3 regions of the Pseudoalteromonas sp. PB2-1 genome follow, and region 3 is predicted to be linked to each of the others. Evidence: predicted binding sites of a transcription regulator. Region 3 holds the regulator's gene; each other region holds the start of a gene.

Region 1 (5,115 bases), 410 kb from region 3:
TAAGCATAAAATGAGTTTAGACGAAGCAAAAGCAGACATTCTGCACCGCTATCAACAAGTGCATGGGCAAATTAATTGGTATTGTTTAGATTATTGGCAACAGCAACTTGATTTACCCATCATGGCGCTTAAACGCGACATTCAACATTTAATAAAAGTGCGTGATGACGTACCGCCGTTTCTAACGGAGCTTAGAAAAGCAGGCAAGCAATTGATCATGCTTACTAACGCGCACCCAGATTGTGCCATGTTAAAGTTTGAACACACTGCTATTGATAATTACTTAGATGGGGTAATTTCAACTCACCAATATGGCGTGAGTAAAGAGCATCAACCATTATGGCAACAAGTGCACCAAGAATGGCAATTTGATAAGAAACGGACTTTATTTGTCGATGACAGCCCTGCCGTGCTCGATGCAGCAAAAGAGTTTGGTATTGGCCATATTCTTGCGGTTGCCAACCCAGATAGTCAACAACCGCACAAGCAGTTCGATGACTTTTTATCGACCATCGATTTTCGCGAGTTTATGCCCGTTATAAAATGAGCATAAACACGTTTATTTAGGGTAACGCTGCTCTAAGCCTTGATAAACAAGCTTTGCAAAATCTACATGCTCTGTATCTAGGCTTTTAACAACTTCCACTAAGTGTTCATTGTCTTCTTGGCCGTTCCATACTTTGATATAGCTACCATCTTTGTAGCCATGATCTTGGCGGAAGAAGTTTAAGGTGTTTTTACCAACGTAGCCGCGGTATAAATCATCGATATCCATACCGATTTGCGCCATACAACCTGCAAATGCAGCTGCATTAAAGCGCTTTTCAGCGACTGCTGACGCAGCTAATTGCTCTAGTGTTTGTTTAAAGTCATCCGCTTGCACTGGCGCACTTAATTCCGCTTCAAGTTGCGCGGCTAATTGCTCATAGCTGGTTTCACCATCAATGCGCAAAGATAAACCAAAATGGAAAATATCAACTAACTCTAAAATAACTTGTTCAGTATCTGGAGTTTGTTTTTTCCACCACTTCCAACCATAGTGATCAAGCATTTCAGCACACTCAACCCAAATTGCACGATACCACTCAAAACCTTGGCTAAACCATTGCTCATGAACTTTGGTATTCATCGCATTTTGCATTTCGAGCATAACAACGAGTTTATGTAAATTAGCAGACATTCTTTATCCCAACTTGCATTTTTTATTTGCCTATATACTACAGTTAAATTTGGCATTGATGAAATAAAAACACCTATAAACTGGTCGTTTGTAAAATCGAGAAAGAATCATTAAGGAACCTAATGTTTAGATCACTACTTATTACTGCATTGCTTGCACTATCTAGCCAAGCAATTGCAGCTACCGCAACGAATATTGCAAACTCAGCTGAACAAGTTAGTCCATTACTGCCAGGCTTGACTATACAAAATGTTGACTTAAAAGATCAGTTTGGAAAAAGCGTTTCTTTAGGTGAACGTTTTAAAGAAAAAACCACGGTATTGATTGTCTATCGGGGCGGTTGGTGCCCATATTGTTCAAGACAATTAGCCAGTGTGCAAAAAATTGAAAAGCAGTTAGCAGACCTCAATGCACAAATTATCGCGATATCGCCAGATAGCCCAGAGAAGCTAGATGAAAGCAAAATATCCTCTCCAAATTATCAACTTTTATCTGATGATAGCTTGGCATTGAGCCAGCAATTAGGCTTGGCATTTTATCTAGACGCTAAAACCGCTAAAATCTATCGCAATAAGCTTGGCGTTAACTTTGTGTCGCTAGATGGCGAAGCAAAGGTGGCTTTACCTGTACCGGCTGTTTTTGTGGTTGACACAAAAGGATTAATTCACTTTCAGTATGCTAATCCAAATTATAAAGTACGTTTAACTGAAGACTTATTGCTTGCGGCTGTTAAATCAGTCAATGAACAATAAACTAGCCACAGATAAGCAGAATCTGTTTCTGCTTATCGCCCTTGGGTAAACTCTTGCCAAGACTCAATTAAATCAACAAAGTCTTCAAAACCACAGCCACTGCATAAGCCCTCTTCTTCGAGCATTAAATCATCATCTTGATAGGCGACTAAGTCTTCGTTGTCTTGATGTAGTGCATGGGCTTCAAATAACGCTTCATCTTTACTTAAAATCAAATCAATTTCTTGGCCTTGTAAGGTTAAAGGCTCATGGCTACACTTAACTGCAGCAATTAAAGCTTGCACCATTGCGACTTTTTCTTTTCCGATTTCTTCATTCAGCCAACGACCAATAACGCCGTGTTCAGAAGAGATTTTAATGCGTAAACCGCTAATTGGGTCACGGATAAATTGATATTCCATGAAGGGGGCTCGTAATACGTTAATACGCTGATTATACCGTTTGCAGCTATACGTGGCGAGTTTTGCAGCCCTAAAAACAACGCAAGCGCCAATGTGGCGCCCGCATTTAAGCTATTCAAACAGCTAGAGTCGTGATCTAAAGCGTGCGGCATCAATGATTGCCCATAAATAAACAATCGGCAGTAGCACAAAGCCGATCGCGACATAAATTAGTGCGCCACTGATAACCCAAGCTAAAAAGAATGCAATCGCCGCCATTAAACGACCTTGTACCAACTGCCCTAAGCCAGGGAAAAAGATATTACAAATTGCTGCGATTACATTACCACCAGAACCTTGCTCTGCCATACTAACCTCTGTAGTTTTTAATGATTATACTTTTAATAAACACACTTTATGCCAACTTATTATAGCTTACAAATCAAAGTGTTAAAAAATAGCGTTATTTTGGTTTTAGTTCTTTTTGCTAAAAATAAGTCAAATTCACAATTTTCATACTCCAATTTTAATGACTTGCCAAAATAGCTGTTTATAAAAACAGTATTTTATTTAGCCTTGCATAAACACCTGTTATACTCCCTTCATTATAGATTGAAAAGGCGTAACGATGGACGTTTCTGAATTACTCGATGGCTTAAATGATAAACAACGGGATGCAGTCGCAGCCCCATTGCAAAACATGCTAGTGCTTGCAGGCGCAGGTTCTGGCAAAACTCGAGTACTCGTTCATCGCATCGCATGGCTCATGCAAGTTGAACAAGCTTCTGCATACAGCATTTTTGCGGTCACGTTCACCAACAAAGCCGCCAAAGAAATGCGTACCCGTGTAGAAGAAACGCTTAAAGCACCAGTTGGTGGTATGTGGATTGGTACTTTCCATGGTTTATCTCACCGTATTTTGCGCGCCCATCACCGTGAAGCGAACTTACCAGAAAGCTTTCAAATCTTAGATTCTGACGATCAACAACGTATGATCAAACGCTTACTTAAAGCGATGAACATCGATGACAAAAAGTGGCCTGCAAAACAGTTTGGTTGGTATATCAGCGCGAAAAAAGACGAAGGCCTACGCCCGAAAGACATTCAAGCTTACGATATCAATGAGCAGATGATGCTAAAAGTCTATGCTGCATATCAAGAAGCGTGCGATCGTGCTGGTTTAATCGACTTTGCTGAAATACTACTGCGCTGCTACGAAGTGCTTAAAAATCACCCGACACTTTTACGTCATTATCAGCAACGCTTTGCTCACATGTTGGTAGACGAGTTCCAGGATACTAATACAATCCAGTACGCTTGGTTAAAGTTACTCGCAGGTAATACGAATAGTATTATGATCGTAGGTGATGATGACCAAAGTATCTATGGCTGGCGTGGCGCAAAAATTGAGAATATCAAACGCTTTTTAACTGACTTCGAAGCCGAAACGATTCGCCTTGAACAAAATTACCGCTCAACAGCAACCATCTTGAAAGCATCAAATGCACTGATCAAAAATAATGCTGAACGCATGGGTAAAAGCCTTTGGACAGACGGCAATGACGGTGAGCCTATTTCTGTTTACGCTGCTTTTAATGAATTAGACGAAGCCCGCTTTGTTAGCAGCAAACTACGTAGCTGGCTCAATGCGGGTAATGCATTACAAGATGCCGCCATTTTATACCGTAATAACGCGCAATCTCGTGTACTTGAGGAAGCGATGCTGCAAGAAGGTTTAAAATACCGTATTTATGGCGGTATGCGCTTCTTCGAACGCCAAGAGATCAAAGATGCTCTTTCGTACTTACGTTTGGTGGGGAATCGCCAAGATGATGCCGCTTTCGAGCGCGTTATTAATACCCCTGCCCGTGGTATTGGTGATAAAACACTAAGCCATATCCGTGATTGTGCACGGAATGAGTCTCTGCCACTTTGGTATGCTGCAAAAGCAATTATCGAGCAACAACACTTATCTGGCCGTGCAGCAAGTGCAGTGACTAAATTCTTAGAGCTTGTTGAACATATCGAAGATAAGATCAGCGACCTCACCTTAGAGGAGCAAGCTAAATACGCCATTCAAACCTCGGGGTTAATGGCTATGTATCAAGCTGAAAAAGGCGAAAAAGGCCGTGCTCGCGTAGAAAACTTAGAAGAGCTTATTAGTGCATGTGGTCAATATGAGCTCCCTGAAGATGAAGAGTTCAGCTCACCACTACAGGGATTTTTGGCCTATACCTCACTAGAGTCTGGTGAAGGTCAAGCCGATGAGCACGAAGATGCTGTGCAAATGATGACACTACACTCAGCAAAAGGCCTAGAATTCCCACTGGTATTTATGGTTGGTGTTGAAGAGGGCATGTTCCCATCACAGCAAAGTAACGAAGAGTCTGCCCGTTTAGAAGAAGAGCGTCGTTTATGCTATGTTGGCATGACCCGTGCGATGGAGAAATTATACATTAGTCACGCAGAAAGCCGTCGTTTATATGGGCAAGAAAAATACCACAGCCCATCACGCTTTTTACGCGAAATGCCTGAAGATTGCATCGAAGAAATTCGTATTAAAACACAGGTTTCTAGACCACCTGCCGCAGGTCGCTTTAGCCCATCAGTAACCCATGCGGCATTTGAAGACAGCGGCTTTAACTTAGGTCAACGCGTATTACACGCCAAATTTGGCGCAGGTACCGTACTCAATTACGAAGGTAGTGGCGCACAATCACGTATTCAAGTGAACTTTGATGACCTAGGCAGCAAATGGCTTGTAACACAGTATGCAAGACTTCAAGCCTTATAATGAATACAT
Region 2 (5,115 bases), 1.2 Mb from region 3:
GCCGAAGCGAAACGCTTATTGAGGTCTTTAATTTCTATCATGATTATTCCTTTAATTCTGGAAAAATACTAACACACTAGTGTCCACATTTAGTTACACGATTTGTAACAAATATCGACGCTCGAAGGCTTGCGTTTATAAATTGAACAAGTAAGACTCTATTGCGGAAAAATAAAAAGGAATAATTACAATGAAACCGAGTTTCCAATTAGCAGCCATTGCTTGTGCGCTCAGCCTTGCATTAGCAGGATGTTCACAGTCAAACCAATCAACAACCAGTACTAACAACCAACAGCAAGTGCAAACAGTTAAACAATATGATGCTGAGACCTTTTTTGATACAACCTCAATTATGGGCAGTAGCTTTTCGCCGAAGGGCGACAAAGTACTAATAAGCAGCGACGAAAGCGGTATTTATAGCTTGTACGAAGTCGATATTAAAACCGCCAAGAAAACCCGTTTAACAGATTTTGAAGACAGTACTTATGCAGTCGCTTATTTCCCTAACGATGAGCGCGTGCTATTTACTAAAGACTCAGGGGGTAACGAGCGTTATCACATCTATGTTCGCGAAACCGATGGCACAGTTAAAGACCTCACCCCTGGTGAAGAAACCCGTGCAGGATTTGCTGGCTTTACTGAAGATGGTAAACACTTCTTTATAACCAGCAACCAACGCGACGCTAAATTTATGGATCTGTACCGCGTTGATACTAGCAGCTATGAAGTGACCCCTGTTTATCAAAATACTATGGGGCTTGATGTCGGTGCAATCAGCCCTGATGGCCGTTTTATTGCTTTATCGAAAAACAATTCTAACAAAGACAGCGATGTATTCATTCTTGATACTCGCAAAAAAACGCTTAAACCTGAACTCATCACTCATCATGACGACGATGCCAAGTTCGGTCCTGAAACCTTCTCAAGGGACAGTAAATCACTGTATTACTCAACCGATGCCAAAGGTGAGTTTGCAGAAATTTGGCGCTATGATTTAACCACTGGCGAGCATAGCCCTGCCCTCAAAGATGAATGGGATGTGAGCTTTATTTATTTCTCTAAATCTGGCCGTTATCAAGTAAGTGGTGTTAATGCGGACGCAAGCACTAAGGTGTCGATAATCGATACCACCACAGGTAAAGGCATTGCTATGCCATCGCTGCCTGCTGGTAATTTACGAGGTGTAAACTTCTCTGCTGATGAAAAAACCATGGCGTTTTACTTGAATTCAGATACCTCACCAAGCAACTTATTTGTGTGGCAACTCGGTGAGTCGAAAGCTAAACAGTTAACTAACACACTAAGTGATGCAATTGATCAAAGTGACTTAGTTGAAAGCACAATTGTGCGCTTTAAAAGCTTTGATGGTTTAGAAATCCCAGGGGTTTTATACAAGCCTAAGCAAGCAAACAGCAACAACAAAGTACCAGCTTTAGTTTGGGTGCATGGCGGTCCTGGCGGACAAAGCCGCACAGGTTATAGTGCGATGCAGCAGCATCTAGTCAATCATGGTTATGCCATTTTTGCAGTCAATAACCGTGGCAGTTCAGGTTACGGTAAAACCTTCTTCCATTTAGATGACAAAAAACATGGCACTGACGATTTACAAGATATCGTTTATGGTAAAAAGCACCTGCAAAGCCTAGATTGGGTTGATGCAGACAAAATTGGCATCATGGGAGGGAGTTACGGTGGCTTTATGACCGCTGCAGCACTTGCCTTCGAACCTGAAGAATTCAAAGTAGGCATCAATATCTTTGGTGTGACAAACTGGGTTAGAACCTTAAACTCGATTCCACCATGGTGGGAAAGTTTTAAAAAGGCGCTGTATGATGAAATGGGCGATCCAGCTACAGACGGCGAACGTCACCGTGCAATTTCGCCACTCTTTCACGCTAAAAACATCACTAAACCATTAATGGTGATCCAAGGTGCTAACGACCCACGGGTTTTACAAGTTGAAAGCGATGAACTTGTTGCCGCTGTAAAGGCAAATGGTGTGCCTGTCGACTATGTGTTATTTGATGATGAAGGCCATGGTTTTACTAAAAAGGAAAACCGCATAAAGGCCTCAAACGCATACCTTGAGTTTTTAAATACCTACTTAGATAAGTAGTAAAATAGTAAAGATTAAAGGCCGGTTTTATACCGGCTTTTTTATGCAAAATACCTGTATATAAGCAAAATTTAGTAGTTCATACAGTACTGTGCAAAACACTGTATAGCTTTAGTGGTAAATTTCTCACCTTTTTCAACCTTCAAAACAAAACCATAACCATAACCAACTGTTTAATAACAACTAAATATTTTTAATTAAAATAAAACTGAACTATTGGTTAAAAAATAGCAAAAAAGTACTTGCGCAAAAACACTGTATAAACTACTGTATACACATACTGTATAAACAACCAGTGAGTGAAAGTTATGTTACAGCCAATTACATTAAGAACAGTTAAAAGCTACCAACAAGATAACGACAAAGCGTCTGTTAATTTAATTCAAATTGAAGACGAAATATCAGCAACCTTTGAGCTATTAAAAGTATTGCATCATTACAATAGCCAAAATGCATGGACACTATTAATTGCCCCTGATCATGTTCCTAGCAAAGCATTATTAGATTCATGTTCGATTGATACCAGCAAACTACTTGTGATCAGACAAAAGCATTTAGTTAACCTTGAGTACGTACTTAGCTCAGCATTACATAACGGTAACTTTGCTGCTGTGATCACATGGACAGATATTGTAAACAACCACCAACTAGATGCTATGAATTTAAACCTTGAGCAGGCATCTGCTAAGTTTTATTGTTTTACAAAAAGCGCCCAATTAAACAATTTAGTACCCCAGCCACAATAGGCTTGTTAAAATAACAATTTATAGTTTTAGGTAAGTTGTTATGACATCACTCACACACTCCCTTTGTCCTTGTGGCAGCGAATTGACTTACGAGCTTTGCTGCCAGCCATTTCATACAGGCGCAAGCCAAGCTGATACTCCACAGCAACTTATGCGTTCTCGTTTTAGTGCTTACGCGCTAAAAGATGCAAAATATGTATTTAGTACCTATGCACAAAGCCAACAAGCCGCTAACTCGGTTCGCGAAATCAAAGATTTTGCTAATAGCTGTCGTTTTACCAAACTAAGCGTTTTAGATACTGAATATAACGAGCAAGAAGGTTTTGTAGAATTTAAAGCAAATTACTTTTACCAAAACTTGTATTGTGAGTTACACGAGAAATCGCGTTTTATTATAGAAAATGGACTATGGCGTTACCTAGATGGTGATATAACGCCCGTTGCAGATATTAAAATTGGCCGTAATGATGAATGCCCTTGCGGTAGCGGCAAAAAATATAAAAAATGTCACGCAATTTAAATCATGGCTAATCACTTTTTATATAGCCAATCTAAACCTTGACTGGCCGTTGTAGGGAAAGCCGTTGCGTGGTGGGCATGTGGAATAACAAATAAATTTGTCATCACGTGTTCGCCACTTTGCTTATTAATTTTATCTACTAATTGTTTAGTACCAGAAACCATTTTTTCACCTTCACTCTCTTCAAGCTCACCCACTGCGATGTAAACTTTTGTAGTGTTGGTAGCTGGTTTTACAGCCATAGCTAATATTGAGTTTTCTTTAAACCACACTGATGGGCTGCCCAGTATATAGCTTGAAAAAAGCGTCGGCTCGGTAAATAAGGTATAAGCAGCAAACAGGCCCCCTAACGAATTACCGACAAGCGTCTTTTGCGTGCCAGTTCGATAATGTGCGTTAATATAAGGGATAACAGTCTGTTTTAAGTAATTTAAATGTTGCTTTGCGCCCCCTGTAGCACGTTTCCACGTCTTATCAACAAACGGTGTGTAATCATGAATTCGGCTATCGAGCCCAGATATGCCCTTTTGATAACCAACAGCAACAAGAATTACCTCTTCAATAGAGCCTGAATTCATCATAAAGCGGCTGGCACCAGAGGCTATGGGTAAATTGTAATTGGCATCTAACAGATAAACCACTGGGTAACGTTTCTGGTTTTGCTTTTGATAGCTACGAGGCAGTTTGATAGTAATGGGGTATTCGTTTTCTGTATGTTTATCTTTTAGCAAAACTGTATTAGTGCGCGGCAAAGTATAGGGTTCAGCCCAAGTGGTAAAGCTTGTCCCAAAAATACAGAACATCAAAATAAAAAGTATATTAGGCATCGTTAATCCTTTAGCCATTTCTTAACGGGTAACACCCACTCATCTTTTGGCTTATAAAATGCGCCATGAGAGAGTCCTGTATTAATGCTTATTTCTTCGAACTTAGTGGCTTCACTCCTATCAATTAAAAATTGGCAAGAGCCAACCTGATCTGAACGTTCAAAGATTGAGTAAACCTTACCGTATGCCCTAACTGATGGATGCTTTTTAATTAAACTGGCACACCCTGCTAATATAATTAAGTTGATATTTGTGCGTTTAAGTTCATTGGCTGCCAGTATCGATAATGCCCCACCCCGTGAAAAACCAACTAGACTAATATGCGACTCAGGAACACCTGCATTTAATAAGATGTCGACATCAGCAGCTAGCTTTTTAGCAAATAAAAATGGGGCCGTGCCTTTTTTTCGGTGGTATGCAATTAAGTTATAGGCTGGATCTGCTAGTGCTTTTTTAATTGCAGGAAAATCATAAGTGCCATATTTTGGATGGCGTGGACGAATGTGCTCACCTTCGACGATGTAACCATGAGAATAAAAAACATAATGCTCATTGCTATTGAAGCTACTAGGAAGCTCATCATAAATCGTATTTGCTTGGACTTGGCATCCGCAAATAACGAGCAGTAATAAAAAACAGCGCATACTAATCCATAGCTAGGCAATAAAAATGGGCCATAAGGCCCACTCTTAGATTCGCTCGTTTGACGTTTACTCTTCGTCAAACTCTTGTAATTGTCGCTGTGCAGGACGCGCTAAGATTTCAACATAAAACGTCATAAGTCCTTTGGCTTCAATATCGCTAATGCATTTGTTGATCTCTGCCACATGCACAACCTGAGCATCTTCTGCAGATTCGCCAAACTTACAGTCAAACGCCCAATAATCAGCCCCTTCAGGAAGTGTT
Region 3 (5,115 bases):
TCGCGCTCGTCGTAATCCATAATATGTAACATCCAAAAAAAGTCGAAAATACGCCAAATAGTGCTGCGTACTGTAATGACCTTACCTGTAGCGCTATCTAAATACAGGGTAGTTGTCAGCCAATCATCAAAGCTGACTTGCCAAACATTCTCTTTGTATGCAATTTCTCTGGGCCCTTTTGCTAAAAGCTGTACTTGAGAGGCCTTTGCACTAATGAGTAGGTGTGCTTTAGCATTTTCAATAATCTCAGACTCACTTGGCCTAGCCATTGCTTCACCCGTTATACCATCAAAGGTAAATGTACCGTTTAAAGTGGCAATTTCAATGGTGGGTTTTGTGAGTAAGTGGCTGTATTTTATATCACTAATTTGCTCAAACTGAGTTGTTATTGCATCAATTGATGCCATGTAATCATGCACTTTAAATGGATTACTAAGGCTGCGTTTAGCTAAGTGTTTGCCATGTACTTTTTCAAGTGGAATGGCGCTCATTACCAAGCCACCCAGCAGCCAAAAAAAGATTTGTATGGCGAGCAAGTAACCTAACCATTTATGCACTTTGCGGGCATACTTGAACATACGTTTATTCATAGAAAACCACTTGTTATTTTTGTATAGGCGCTATTGTAAAAGCTTAAACTAGGCTGCCAATGCGGCATAATGTCGCATTAACTGTATTCTAGATTTGGTATATAGACAAAACTGCGTTAAAGTTCCAAGCGCTATTAATAGAGGGTAAAACGAAGGTATGTCGGAAATTCAATTTTTAAATGTAGACTTGGAGCTTGAATCAAAACACGATATAAGTGCACTGGTGGCTGATTTAAAGAAAAACGCCATGGTCTTACATTATGACAAAGATGAATATCGTCAACTTGCTCGTATTGAAGCAACAGCTGACATTAGCACGCCAGATAAAGCAATTAATCAATTATGCGAATTAATTGAGTCATGTTCACGCAATGCATTGAAACAGTGGCTTTCGTGTTCAAAACGAACATTTGATATTGGTTTTGAGTCAGGTGACTCGCCAAAATGTTTTAATCAAGCCCTGCACGCAGATACCTTATTACGTATTTCTGCCATTGGCGCAGGGATCGAAATTACCATTTACCCAGTTCAGAGCTAAGCTCGCTATCTTCGTTCTACCACCGCTGCGGTCATACGTGATACGCAGCACAGTTCACCTGCCGCATTACTAATTTTAATTTCCCAAACCGATGTCCTTTTCCCTAGATGAATAGGGCGTGTAATTGCTGTAAGTACGCCTTTGCGTGATGCTTTGAGATGATTGGCATTTATCTCTTGGCCGACACAATAAAACTTTTCAAAGTCAACAACAAAATTTGCCGCATAACTGGCCACAGTCTCAGCTAGCACAACATTTGCGCCTCCGTGTACCATTCCCATTGGATTATGGTGGGCTGGTATAGCGGGCATGGTGGCAACTAGATAGTCATCACCAATTTCGGTTATTTCAATGCCCATGGTTTTCATTAAAGTTCCTTCACCTGTAATGCCTTGTGCAAATTGCTGGCATTGCTCCAAAGTGACTGGCTGGTGCCAAATGCTCATGGTATTTCCTTAGCAAGCTAATTAAAGCTACTACCATATTGCATATAACTGTGCTGTTCAACGTTAGTTTTTTAGCAAAATGAGGAGGCCAATTTAAATTTGCGATTTTCAGATAACTGTATATACTCACAGTTAAATGTACTGTATGGAAAACCAGTTGTATGCGCCCATTAACGAAACGCCAATCGCAAATATTAGAACTTATTAAAGTATTTATTAAAGATACAGGCATGCCGCCAACTCGTGCCGAAATAGCTCAGACGCTGGGTTTTAAAAGTGCCAATGCCGCTGAAGAACATCTTAAAGCGCTGGCTAAAAAAGGCATGATAAAAATGAAGCCTGGAGCGAGTCGTGGTATTCAGTTAGTTGAGGAAGATGAGCCAGAACAACTAGGACTCCCTTTAATTGGTCGTGTAGCTGCCGGTGAGCCAATTTTAGCGCAGGAACATGTGGAGAGTCATTGTCAGGTTGATCCATCTTTGTTTAAACCCGCTGCAGATTTTTTACTACGTGTTAATGGCATGAGTATGAAAGATATAGGCATTATGGATGGTGATTTACTGGCAGTACACAGAACACAAGTGGCTGAAAATGGTCAAGTTGTCGTTGCGCGTGTTGATGAAGATGTGACTGTAAAACGCTTAGAAAAAGCCGGTCGAAAAGTCCTCCTACATGCAGAAAATGAAGAGTTTGCACCGATTGAGGTTGACCTCGAACACGAATCTTTCAATATCGAAGGATTGGCAGTTGGCGTTATTCGTAATGCTGATTGGATGTAACGTTAATATACTTAAGTAACTTTAGCGTTTTCAGTCGCGCTCGTTTTTTGTTTTAATGTTTTGTACTGAGTAAGATGTTTTCAAAATGGTGCGTCAAACTGATTTAATTTGGTGCGACGCCGCTTTTTACCTATTTAGCATTGATTTGTGACCCCTTAGCGTTGCTCGGAGTCCATGTATAGCGCAGTTTTCCTTTCTTTTTGAGTTTTTGCTCTTCCCCTTTTTTACAAATAACGCTCTGATTATAGTTGTTATTTTTGCACCAAAATAAACATTTCTTAGATTAAAAACTTGCTTATTGTTCATTTTTTAACTAATTGGTTAATACAATGTGTTAACACCGTTTTACTAAAAAGACACAAAATAATGTGCAGTGGTGTTAAACGATGAGCTTGTATCAGATTTCTGTCGTGTTGGTACGTGTTTGCTCTAAACAATAAAAATACGAATGGGCACCTAGCTGTACGCCTTTTCGCTTTGCGTCTTGCAATAGCATCTAAAGGAGCTGTCACATGGGTAAAATGCGTTATGCCTTGTGGCTTATTTTAGTGTCTCTACCGCAGTTAGCATTGGCAAATAGTCAATTTAATATGCGTAAAGGGGTAACTGATATAAGTAATAATGTTTATGAGTTACACATGACGATATTTATTATCTGTTGTGTCATCGGCGTCATCGTTTTTGCGTTGATGTTTTGGGCTTTAATACATCATAGAAAATCAAAGGGGGCAAAGCCCGCCCAATTTCATGAAAGCACAAAAGTTGAAATTCTTTGGACTGCCATTCCGTTTGTGATTTTAATTGCCATGGCTGTGCCTGCCACAAAAACCTTAATCGCTATGGAAGATGCCTCTAAGGCAGACATCACCATTAAGGTCACGGGTTCTCAATGGAAATGGCATTACGAATATATGGGTGAAGATATTGCCTATTACTCGATTTTGTCGACACCAAAAGATCAAATAGATAACCAAGCTGAAAAGACAGCAAATTACTTACTTGAAGTCGATAAGCCGTTGGTCCTCCCTATCAACAAAAAAGTACGCTTTTTGATGACTTCTGACGATGTTATTCACTCTTGGTGGGTTCCTGACTTTGCGGTGAAAAAAGATGCCAATCCGGGCTTTATCAATGAAGCATGGACACGCATTAACGAACCCGGTGTTTACCGAGGCCAATGTGCTGAACTGTGTGGTAAAGATCATGGTTTTATGCCTGTTGTGGTTCAAGCATTACCTGAAGATGAGTTTGCAACTTGGTTGGCTGATGCCAAACAAGAAAAAGCGAATGCGGCAGCAGCGGATGCTGCATTACTTGATCAAACACTCGCGAAAGAAGAGTTAATGACACTCGGTGAGCAAGTCTACATGGCTAGCTGTGCAGCATGTCACCAACCAACAGGTATGGGGCTACCCGGTGTATTTCCTGCGCTTAAAGGCAGCCCTATTGTACTAGGTGATGTTAAAGATCATATTGATATTGTGCTTCATGGCAAGCCTGGTACAGCAATGCAAGCATTCGATAAACAGCTTTCAATTAAGCAGCTTGCAGCTGTCATTACGTATAAACGAAATGCTTGGGGCAATGATACGGGTGATGTTATCCAGCCGAGTCAAATTCAAGCAGCGATTGATGCAGCAGCGGAGGCGAACTAATGAGTAACGTTATTAATGAGCAAGCCACTGAGCATGCGCATCACGACCACCACCCTGCTAAGGGGTTCAAGCGTTGGTTATATACAACAAACCATAAAGATATTGGCAGTTTATACCTCATTTTTTCACTAACCATGTTTTTAATTGGTGGTGCGATGGCAATGGTGATCCGCGCTGAGCTTTTCCAGCCAGGTCTGCAACTTGTCGATCCTCACTTTTTTAACCAAATGACCACCGTACATGGTTTGATCATGGTGTTTGGGGCTGTTATGCCTGCCTTTACTGGATTGGCCAACTGGATGGTGCCAATGATGATTGGCGCACCTGATATGGCTTTGCCAAGGATGAATAACTGGAGTTTCTGGATTCTACCTTTCGCCTTTTTAATCCTGTTAGCTTCATTGCTGATGCCTGGTGGTGGCCCTGCATTCGGTTGGACTTTTTATGCGCCACTGTCGACTACTTACAGTAACGATAACACCGCACTCTTTGTCTTCGCTGTGCATATTATGGGCATTAGTTCAATCATGGGGGCGATTAACGTTATCGTGACCATTGTGAACTTAAGAGCCCCAGGCATGACATGGATGAAGCTGCCACTGTTTGTTTGGACATGGTTGATCACCGCATTCTTATTGATTGCTGTGATGCCTGTGCTTGCCGGTGCGGTGACCATGGTGCTTACTGATAAATACTTTGCCACCAGCTTTTTTGATGCCGCAGGGGGGGCGACCCTGTGATGTTCCAACATATTTTTTGGTTCTTTGGGCACCCTGAGGTGTATATCATGATTTTGCCGGCGTTCGGTATTATCTCTACTATCGTGCCGACTTTCTCACGTAAAAAGCTATTTGGTTATGCCTCTATGGTGTATGCCACTTCATCGATTGCGCTGCTTAGCTTTATCGTATGGGCACATCACATGTTCACCACAGGCATGCCGGTAGCCGGTGAGCTGTTCTTTATGTACGCCACGATGTTGATTTCGGTACCGACAGGCGTAAAAGTGTTTAACTGGGTCGCTACCATGTGGCGAGGGTCAATTAGTTTTGAAATCCCCATGATGTTTGCCATTGCTTTTATCGTATTGTTCACCTTGGGAGGTTT

What was found. The regulator LexA, encoded in region 3, represses DNA repair genes until DNA is damaged. The targets are predictions, from matches to a motif close to TACTGTATNNNNATACAGTA.
Region 1: a site for LexA is predicted at 2,857-2,876, ahead of uvrD (DNA helicase II). Genes of this name have one in related genera too.
Region 2: a site for LexA is predicted at 2,382-2,401, ahead of L0Z67_RS10505 (SulA-like leucine-rich domain-containing protein). Genes of this name have one in related genera too.

The regions. Positions count from the first base shown of each region.
Region 1 covers NZ_CP090667.1:171,119-176,233, reverse strand. Annotated here, with positions in the region: gene yrfG (GMP/IMP nucleotidase) at 1-547, shown strand, start outside; gene L0Z67_RS00865 (dUTP diphosphatase) at 560-1,180, opposite strand; gene L0Z67_RS00860 (peroxiredoxin-like family protein) at 1,303-1,932, shown strand; gene L0Z67_RS00855 (YacL family protein) at 1,965-2,333, opposite strand; gene L0Z67_RS00850 (hypothetical protein) at 2,457-2,681, opposite strand; gene uvrD (DNA helicase II) at 2,941-5,106, shown strand; gene L0Z67_RS00840 (GNAT family N-acetyltransferase) at 5,084-5,115, shown strand, end outside.
Region 2 covers NZ_CP090667.1:2,246,468-2,251,582, forward strand. Annotated here, with positions in the region: gene L0Z67_RS10495 (ATP-binding cassette domain-containing protein) at 1-41, opposite strand, end outside; gene L0Z67_RS10500 (S9 family peptidase) at 191-2,116, shown strand; gene L0Z67_RS10505 (SulA-like leucine-rich domain-containing protein) at 2,425-2,862, shown strand; gene L0Z67_RS10510 (YchJ family protein) at 2,903-3,382, shown strand; gene L0Z67_RS10515 (alpha/beta hydrolase) at 3,394-4,209, opposite strand; gene L0Z67_RS10520 (alpha/beta hydrolase) at 4,212-4,853, opposite strand; gene L0Z67_RS10525 (DUF6172 family protein) at 4,920-5,115, opposite strand, start outside.
Region 3 covers NZ_CP090667.1:3,407,293-3,412,407, reverse strand. Annotated here, with positions in the region: gene L0Z67_RS15980 (hypothetical protein) at 1-590, opposite strand, end outside; gene L0Z67_RS15975 (hypothetical protein) at 748-1,128, shown strand; gene L0Z67_RS15970 (PaaI family thioesterase) at 1,134-1,574, opposite strand; gene lexA (transcriptional repressor LexA) at 1,736-2,353, shown strand; gene coxB (cytochrome c oxidase subunit II) at 2,866-4,008, shown strand; partial or broken gene ctaD (cytochrome c oxidase subunit I) at 4,008-5,115, shown strand, end outside.